2 regions of the Vibrio sp. SCSIO 43136 genome follow, and region 2 is predicted to be linked to the other one. Evidence: riboswitches for the same ligand, from Rfam matches in the RefSeq annotation. Region 2 holds a riboswitch; the other holds the start of a gene.
What was found. A riboswitch is a leader RNA that binds a small molecule or an ion and turns the genes downstream of it on or off. The one in region 2 is predicted to bind cobalamin.
Positions count from the first base shown of each region.

Region 1 (3,417 bases), on a different replicon from region 2:
CTGCTCGCCAATTACCCTTAGAGTAAGAAACATTCCATTTTGCGCTCTCTTTAGCTCGTCTTGCTAGCTGAGAATTTTTGCTAGTATCAACAGGATCCATGATATCAAGGCTCACATCGTGACTAAAGGCACCTGTTGCGAACTGTGCCGCAAGCTCAATACCTTTGATATCAGCCTTACCAATATTTTTAGATGGCCAACCTATAATCATGTTTTCAATCTGATTATGGTAAGCAACAACGCTCCAGTCGAAACTGCCTTGATATCCTTCGACGCCAACTTCATAACTAAAGGACTCTTCAGGCTTTAAATTTGGATTTCCTGTATCCGGCCAGTACAAGTTATTAAATGTTGGAGCTTTAAAAGCCGTACCTGCATTGGCAGTCAGTCGCATAGTATCTACTACCCACCAGCCTAACCCCGTTTGCCACGTGTTATTACGCCCGTACCTTTCATTGTCATCTGTGCGCAACGCCAACTCTGCCTGAACGCTACTATTATCAAAGTAAGCGCCAACATACGCAGATTTGTTATCTCGAGATGATTCATCGTAAGCAACAGAAGATGCGGATACATCGTCTTGCTGCCAATCAATTCCTGCACTTAACGTCCAGTCTGATGTAAGCAAATAATGATTGGTAAAAGAAATCGATTCATGCTCTGTGTGGTATTTACTTTTATATCCACGGTTGTAACTAGAGTCGACTGATTTTGCTATAGATAACAACGCTGAGTATTTATCAGCTTTGTACTCAGCACTACCAATCACAGTGTACAACTGCTGATCTTTACTTGAGTCAGTTGGATCATACTCAACAAACCCTTCCGAGTATGTTGAATTTAGTTTTAGAGCTAGCTGGTTGCTTAGTTGGTATTTAGCGTTAGCAGCAAACTCTGTGACTTTGTGTCCATCATTATCTTCATTTCCTTTAGTATTTTGAGCAGAAAACCCTTCAGCTTGAGAATACCGTGAAGAAAAAGAACCACTTAGTTTGTCGTTAAGCTCTCCAGATACAGCGACAGATGCTTTGCGTAGTTGCTCAGAACCAATACCTGCACTCAGCTTTTTCTCTTCACGCTTAGTATCTGTAATAATGTTAATCACACCACCAACAGCATCTGAACCATACATAGCAGCACGCGGGCCTCGAATAAATTCAATGCGCTGGACTGCCACTAGAGGTAACGCAGAAATCGTAGCTCCGCCAGAGGTCGCACTAGCTGTTTTAACTCCGTCGATTAAAACCAATACATGACTTGAGTTTGTACCACGAACGAAAAGAGATTGAGTTTGACCGTATCCACCATTGCTAGATACTTGGACACCAGGTAAGCGACGTAGCACTTCAAAAAGGTCATTAGCTTGAATAGCTTCTATCTCTTCTTTATCAACAGTCACAACTGCCGCTGTTGAACTCTGGCTAGACTGCTCAAAACGGTTCGCCGTCACCACCATGGTTTCATCAGCACTTTGCGCTTGAGCATAAGAAGACATAGAAAGTAGCGACACCACTGTGGTCGCTAGTAGAGATTTTTGCATTTTCGGTTCATCCTAAATCGCGAGAATTACAGCAAGGCTTTAATGAATTATTGAGTGTTATAAAAAGCCTTACTCATTTTGCTGGCAGATATTCGGACTTAAGAGCACGCCATCAAAACTTATGGCACCTAGAGTCTCACTTCCCACTTAGCAAGCTAAACAGTGTTTGGGTCTTACCCGAGACGTTCGTTCTCTCTTACCGCTGCGCGTCAGTTCCGGATTCTCACCAGATTCCCTATTAAGCCAAAGTGTGACATGCACCCCAGCACCAGCGTTGGCGAGATAGTAGTGACTTACCACTATGTTGTCTAGTTGTTATTTATGCAGCGCAGATTGTTAACTATCATTAAATGTAACTGCGCTAGAGCACATCCCGTCAGTTGTTTGCGCCTACACTGGACAATTTGGCGGAATTGAATAAAATCTGCGCTCCTTGTTTTAAGTATTCGAAAAGGCATGATTTCATGGCGACACTTGATGTAACCCCAGAGCTATACCAACAGCAACTGGCAGAGAAAACCCAACGTCTAACCAGTATGTTTGCGCACTACCAAATGCCAGAGTTGGAAGTCTTTGAGTCGCCAGAACAGCACTACCGCATGCGTGCTGAGTTCCGTGTTTGGCATGAAGGTGATGATATGTACTACATCATGTTCAACCAAGAAACTCGTGAAAAGTATCGTGTGGACCAGTTCCCTGCTGCAAGCCGTCTTATCAATGATCTGATGCCGCTTTTAATGGATGCGATGAAAGACAATGACGTATTGCGTCGCAAACTGTTCCAAGTCGATTTCCTATCGACCTTAAGCGGTGAAGTGCTAGTGTCATTGCTTTATCACCGCCAGCTTGATGAAGCATGGATTGAGCAAGCCAAAGCATTAAAGCAGCGTCTTAATGATGAGGGCTTCAACCTCAACTTCATTGGCCGAGCGCGTAAAATGAAAATCGTGCTGGACCGAGACTTTGTGGTTGAGAAACTGAATGTTAATGGTGATAGCTACATCTACCAGCAAGTAGAGAATAGCTTTACCCAGCCGAACGCAAAAGTTGCTACCAAGATGCTTGAGTGGGCAATCGACTGTACTCAAGACTCCACGGGTGATCTGCTAGAGCTGTACTGTGGTAACGGTAACTTCTCGCTGGCACTGGCACAGAACTTTGAGCGTGTACTTGCAACTGAGCTGGCGAAGCCATCGGTAGACTCAGCGCAATACAACATTGCCGCCAACAAGATCGACAATGTACAGATCATTCGTATGTCGGCAGAAGAGTTCACTGAAGCGATGGAAGGTAAACGTGAGTTCCGCCGCCTGAAGCAAGCGAACGTGGATCTGAAGAGCTACAACTGCAACACCATTTTTGTTGATCCACCACGTGCAGGTATGGACATCGACACTTGCAAGATGGTTCAAGGTTACGAGCGCATCATGTACATCTCTTGTAACCCAGAAACATTAGAAGAGAATCTAAAAGTATTGAGCGAAACTCACCGAGTGACTCGCTTTGCACTCTTTGATCAGTTCCCATATACCCACCATATGGAAGCAGGTGTATTGTTGGAACGTAAGTAATCACTACAATTAAACAAAAAGCCGCTAGAAGCGGCTTTTTTTACATCTGTTGTCAGCTTACTGAGGTTTAGCAACGTAACCTAGCTTCTTGCCCACCCACGCTAATAGCAGCAGGGTGACCATGATGGCAAAGAAGTTTGAACCAACTTCTGGGTGCTGAGCGCCCATAAATGCTGAGTAGCCAAACGCACCTACAAAGAAACACGCTAGGCCAACCATTGGAATGTCTTCCGCTACTGGCTTACGTAGGTATTCTTGGTAAAGGTTCTGAACCGCAAGTACCAGTGCGATCAAAGGAAAGATCGA
Region 1 is NZ_CP071848.1:121,479-124,895, reverse strand. Features, by position in the region: gene J4N39_RS00625 (TonB-dependent receptor domain-containing protein) at 1-1,540, opposite strand, end outside; cobalamin riboswitch at 1,607-1,828, opposite strand; gene trmA (tRNA (uridine(54)-C5)-methyltransferase TrmA) at 2,005-3,111, shown strand; gene J4N39_RS00615 (YijD family membrane protein) at 3,169-3,417, opposite strand, start outside.
Region 1: linked by a shared signal. The riboswitch ahead of J4N39_RS00625 (TonB-dependent receptor domain-containing protein) and the one ahead of J4N39_RS19695 (cobalt-precorrin-5B (C(1))-methyltransferase) in region 2 are both predicted to bind cobalamin.

Region 2 (3,417 bases):
ATCATGTCACAGGTAATGCAACTAAACACAATCGCAGCTCCAGCGGCTATGGACAAAAAAGCTTACGCTGTTAACTTCAAAGGATTGATTGCTCACTTATTGGATATCTTGTTCGTAAGTGAAACTGAAAAAACCTATAACATCAATGACCTATCGTCACACATGCAACGTGACCTTGGTATGCACCGTTAAGGTTTAGTAGCGAACATTATTAAGAAGCAGCGAAGATTTTTTCTTCGCTGCTTTTTTTTTGCTTGAATTTTGCGGCAGAATTTGAGTTATCTAAACAATTGTTTAAAATTGCGAATGGAGTCTCAGTTTGTAGGTATACAAAACTGGCCAGATCCACATTGACCGTAGGCTATCATCTGCGAGCAGTATCATTGATTAGAGTTTTTGCTCGTTTAGAACACTTATAGTACGTCATGCCTACATCAAAACTTATTCTCATTCGCCACGCAAAAACCGCTTGGAATCAGTCCAACAGACTGCATGGCCAACTCGATTGTCCCATTCTTAGTTCTGAATACATTGTTCTAGACCATCTAGCGACTGATCTTTTATCTCGTTATGGTAGACCAGACTTGGTGATTACCAGTGATTTAGGAAGAGCGGTTTCTTCTGCAAATCGAATGGCATCATTATGTGATGCTGTCTCTTTGACGAATCCATTGCTTCGTGAACGCTTCTTAGGACAGTTACAAGGGGTAGAACTTGTAACTGCCAAACGGTTGAGATATGCGAATCGATTTGAAAAGCCGTTGCAGGGAGAGTTTGGGGAAGAAGTGGAATCGGACTATGCGCAGCGAATCTATACCTTTCTAAAACAGTTGTGTAGTGATAAGCAATCCCAAACTGTATGGGTGGTAACCCATGGTGAATGGATTAGGGCGGCAATGAATATATTGAGTGGTCGGCCTTCCTGGCACCAAGGTATAGGTGTCATTGATAATAGCACTTATGTCGAAATTGACGTTTGTAGTGAAACCTTTTCTTGATACAATGACCCCATAAAAGATAAGTATAACGGTTACTTATCGACACCTAGACAATATAAGCAGTTCATCTAGCGATGACTCTGTTGAGCAGGGAATCAGGTGAGAGGCCTGAACTGTACCCGCATCTGTATGTGATGAGTTAAAACATTGCCACTAAGTTATCTTGGGAAGGCGTTTTAGCACTTTAGTCACCAGTCAGAATACCTGCTGCTTATTACACTCTTTCGAATGCAGAGCGGGATTACTCATTGCAGGATACTAGCGCCTATTTCGGTGCTATTTGCGGTATTCGAAAACAAATTGGATTGGTTTTCGAATAGATGCATACCCCTTATTCGCTTTATCTTGGTGGGCTCTATGGTCACTAAGGTTAAACGCTCCAAATCACCCAGTGAGATGCGAACCGGCTATACCACGGGCGCTTGCGCGGCAGCTGCCGCTTGTGCAGCAACACGGCTGCTACTTGGAGCGGTGCATTTCAAAGATATTGAAATCGTGCTCCCCAATCGGGATAACGCTCGATTTACTCTTCATAAGCTGGAAATGGCAGCGAAAACAGCGATTGCTTCGGTTATCAAAGATGCTGGTGATGACCCTGATTGCACCCACGGCGCAGAGATCATTGCGTCTGTGTCATTTAGCCAATCGCAAGACATCAATATCGATGGGGGCGAAGGCGTTGCTAAGGTAACACTCCCCGGCCTAGAGCTGCCTGTTGGTTTTGCCGCTATCAACCCTGTACCTCGTCGCAATATCACCGACATGGTGAAGCGAGAGATGGATGAGGTGGGTTATCACGGCGGTCTTGATGTGTTGATCAGCGTGCCTCAAGGTCAAGAAATGGCAAAGCAAACCATCGGTGAGCGACTGGGATTAATTGGTGGCATCTCAATACTCGGCACCCGAGGTACGGTAAAGCCTTACTCAACATCTGCTTATGCATCCTCGGTTAAGCAGACGATTCAGATCGCCAAACAAAATGGCCAGCAGCACGCAGTATTAACCACGGGTACTCGGTCTGAGCAATCTGCTATCGCCATGTTTCCACAGCTTGCTTCACTTTGTTTTGTTCAAGCGGGTGATTTTATTGGTGTCGGGCTGAGAGCAGCCAAACGTTATCAACTCGAACGAGTCACCATCGTAGCCATGATAGGTAAACTCGGCAAATTGGTGGCGGGCCATATGATGACGCATGTTTCGGGTAAAGCGATTGACTTTACCCTATTGGCCGATATTGCAACTCAAACGGGTTGCGACCATGAATTCATTCAGGCGGTATCTCAAGCCAATACGGGACGTCACGTTCTCGATCTCTGGAAGCAAAACCCAACCTCTAACTACCTCGTTGCCTTATGTAGGCACGCTCAAAATCACGCCCAAAACTATATCGATCATCAATTGGAAGTCGAAGTTCGATTGATAGATTTCGACGGTAAGTTGCTTGCTAGTTCAAGCATGACTTAAACCGTTTTAAGGAGAAAAATAATGGAAACCATGAAGCAAATGACTCAGCAAGGTCGCCAAATAGAGGAGGATTCTTTCTCGATCATTGACCGAGAAATGAACGAACTCCACGGTGGTCACAGTTATAGCTCTGAGCAGTGGCAAATTGTGCGTCGCGCGATTCATACCACAGGTGATTTTGAATACGGTCAGCTGTTTCGGTTTAGTGAGGACGCTCTCTCAAGTGCGATTGACGCCCTCACAAAGGGAGCAAACATCATCACTGATGTGACCATGATAGTGTCGGGCCTAAGTAAACCAAGGCTCAACCACTTTGGGAATCACGCCCGCTGCTTTATTAGTGATGCCAGTGTGATTGAACAAGCTAAAGCGGCAGGCGAAACCCGAGCCATTCACGCTATGCGCTACGCCCGAGACCAGGGAATTTTAGATGGCGCGATTATTGGTGTTGGTAATGCGCCGACTGCGCTACTAGAGCTTTTAGAGATGGTGGAGCGTGGCGAAGTGAAGCCAGCACTTATTATCGGTATTCCAGTCGGGTTTGTCAGAGCCGATGAATCTAAGGATTTGCTATCTAAACAATCTAAGGTGCCATTTATCGCCAGCCTCGGGCGCAAAGGGGGTAGTCCACTCGTGGTATCGACAATTCATGCGTTGTTGGCACTTGCTGTAAGTTCGGATAAGGACAAAGTGCAATGACAGTGTTGGTCACCGTGGTAGGCGTGCCAGAAGATGGATGCGTAAGTTTGAATAGTCGCGCTGTTGCCGTGGTCGAAGGCTCCAGAGTGTTGGCTGGTCACGAGCGTCTTATGCATTGGTTTCCCCAGTGTGATCAAAAGCGTCTGAGCTATGAGTCGGGTTATCAAAACTGGTTTAACTCAGTGGTTGATGAAGCAGAAGAAGGAAACGTTGTGGTATTGGCCTCAGGCGATCCACTATTTTTCGGTATTACGCA
Region 2 is NZ_CP071849.1:1,048,706-1,052,122, reverse strand. Features, by position in the region: gene J4N39_RS19705 (hypothetical protein) at 4-192, shown strand; gene J4N39_RS19700 (histidine phosphatase family protein) at 426-998, shown strand; cobalamin riboswitch at 1,042-1,224, shown strand; gene J4N39_RS19695 (cobalt-precorrin-5B (C(1))-methyltransferase) at 1,356-2,462, shown strand; gene J4N39_RS19690 (precorrin-8X methylmutase) at 2,484-3,161, shown strand; gene cbiE (precorrin-6y C5,15-methyltransferase (decarboxylating) subunit CbiE) at 3,158-3,417, shown strand, end outside.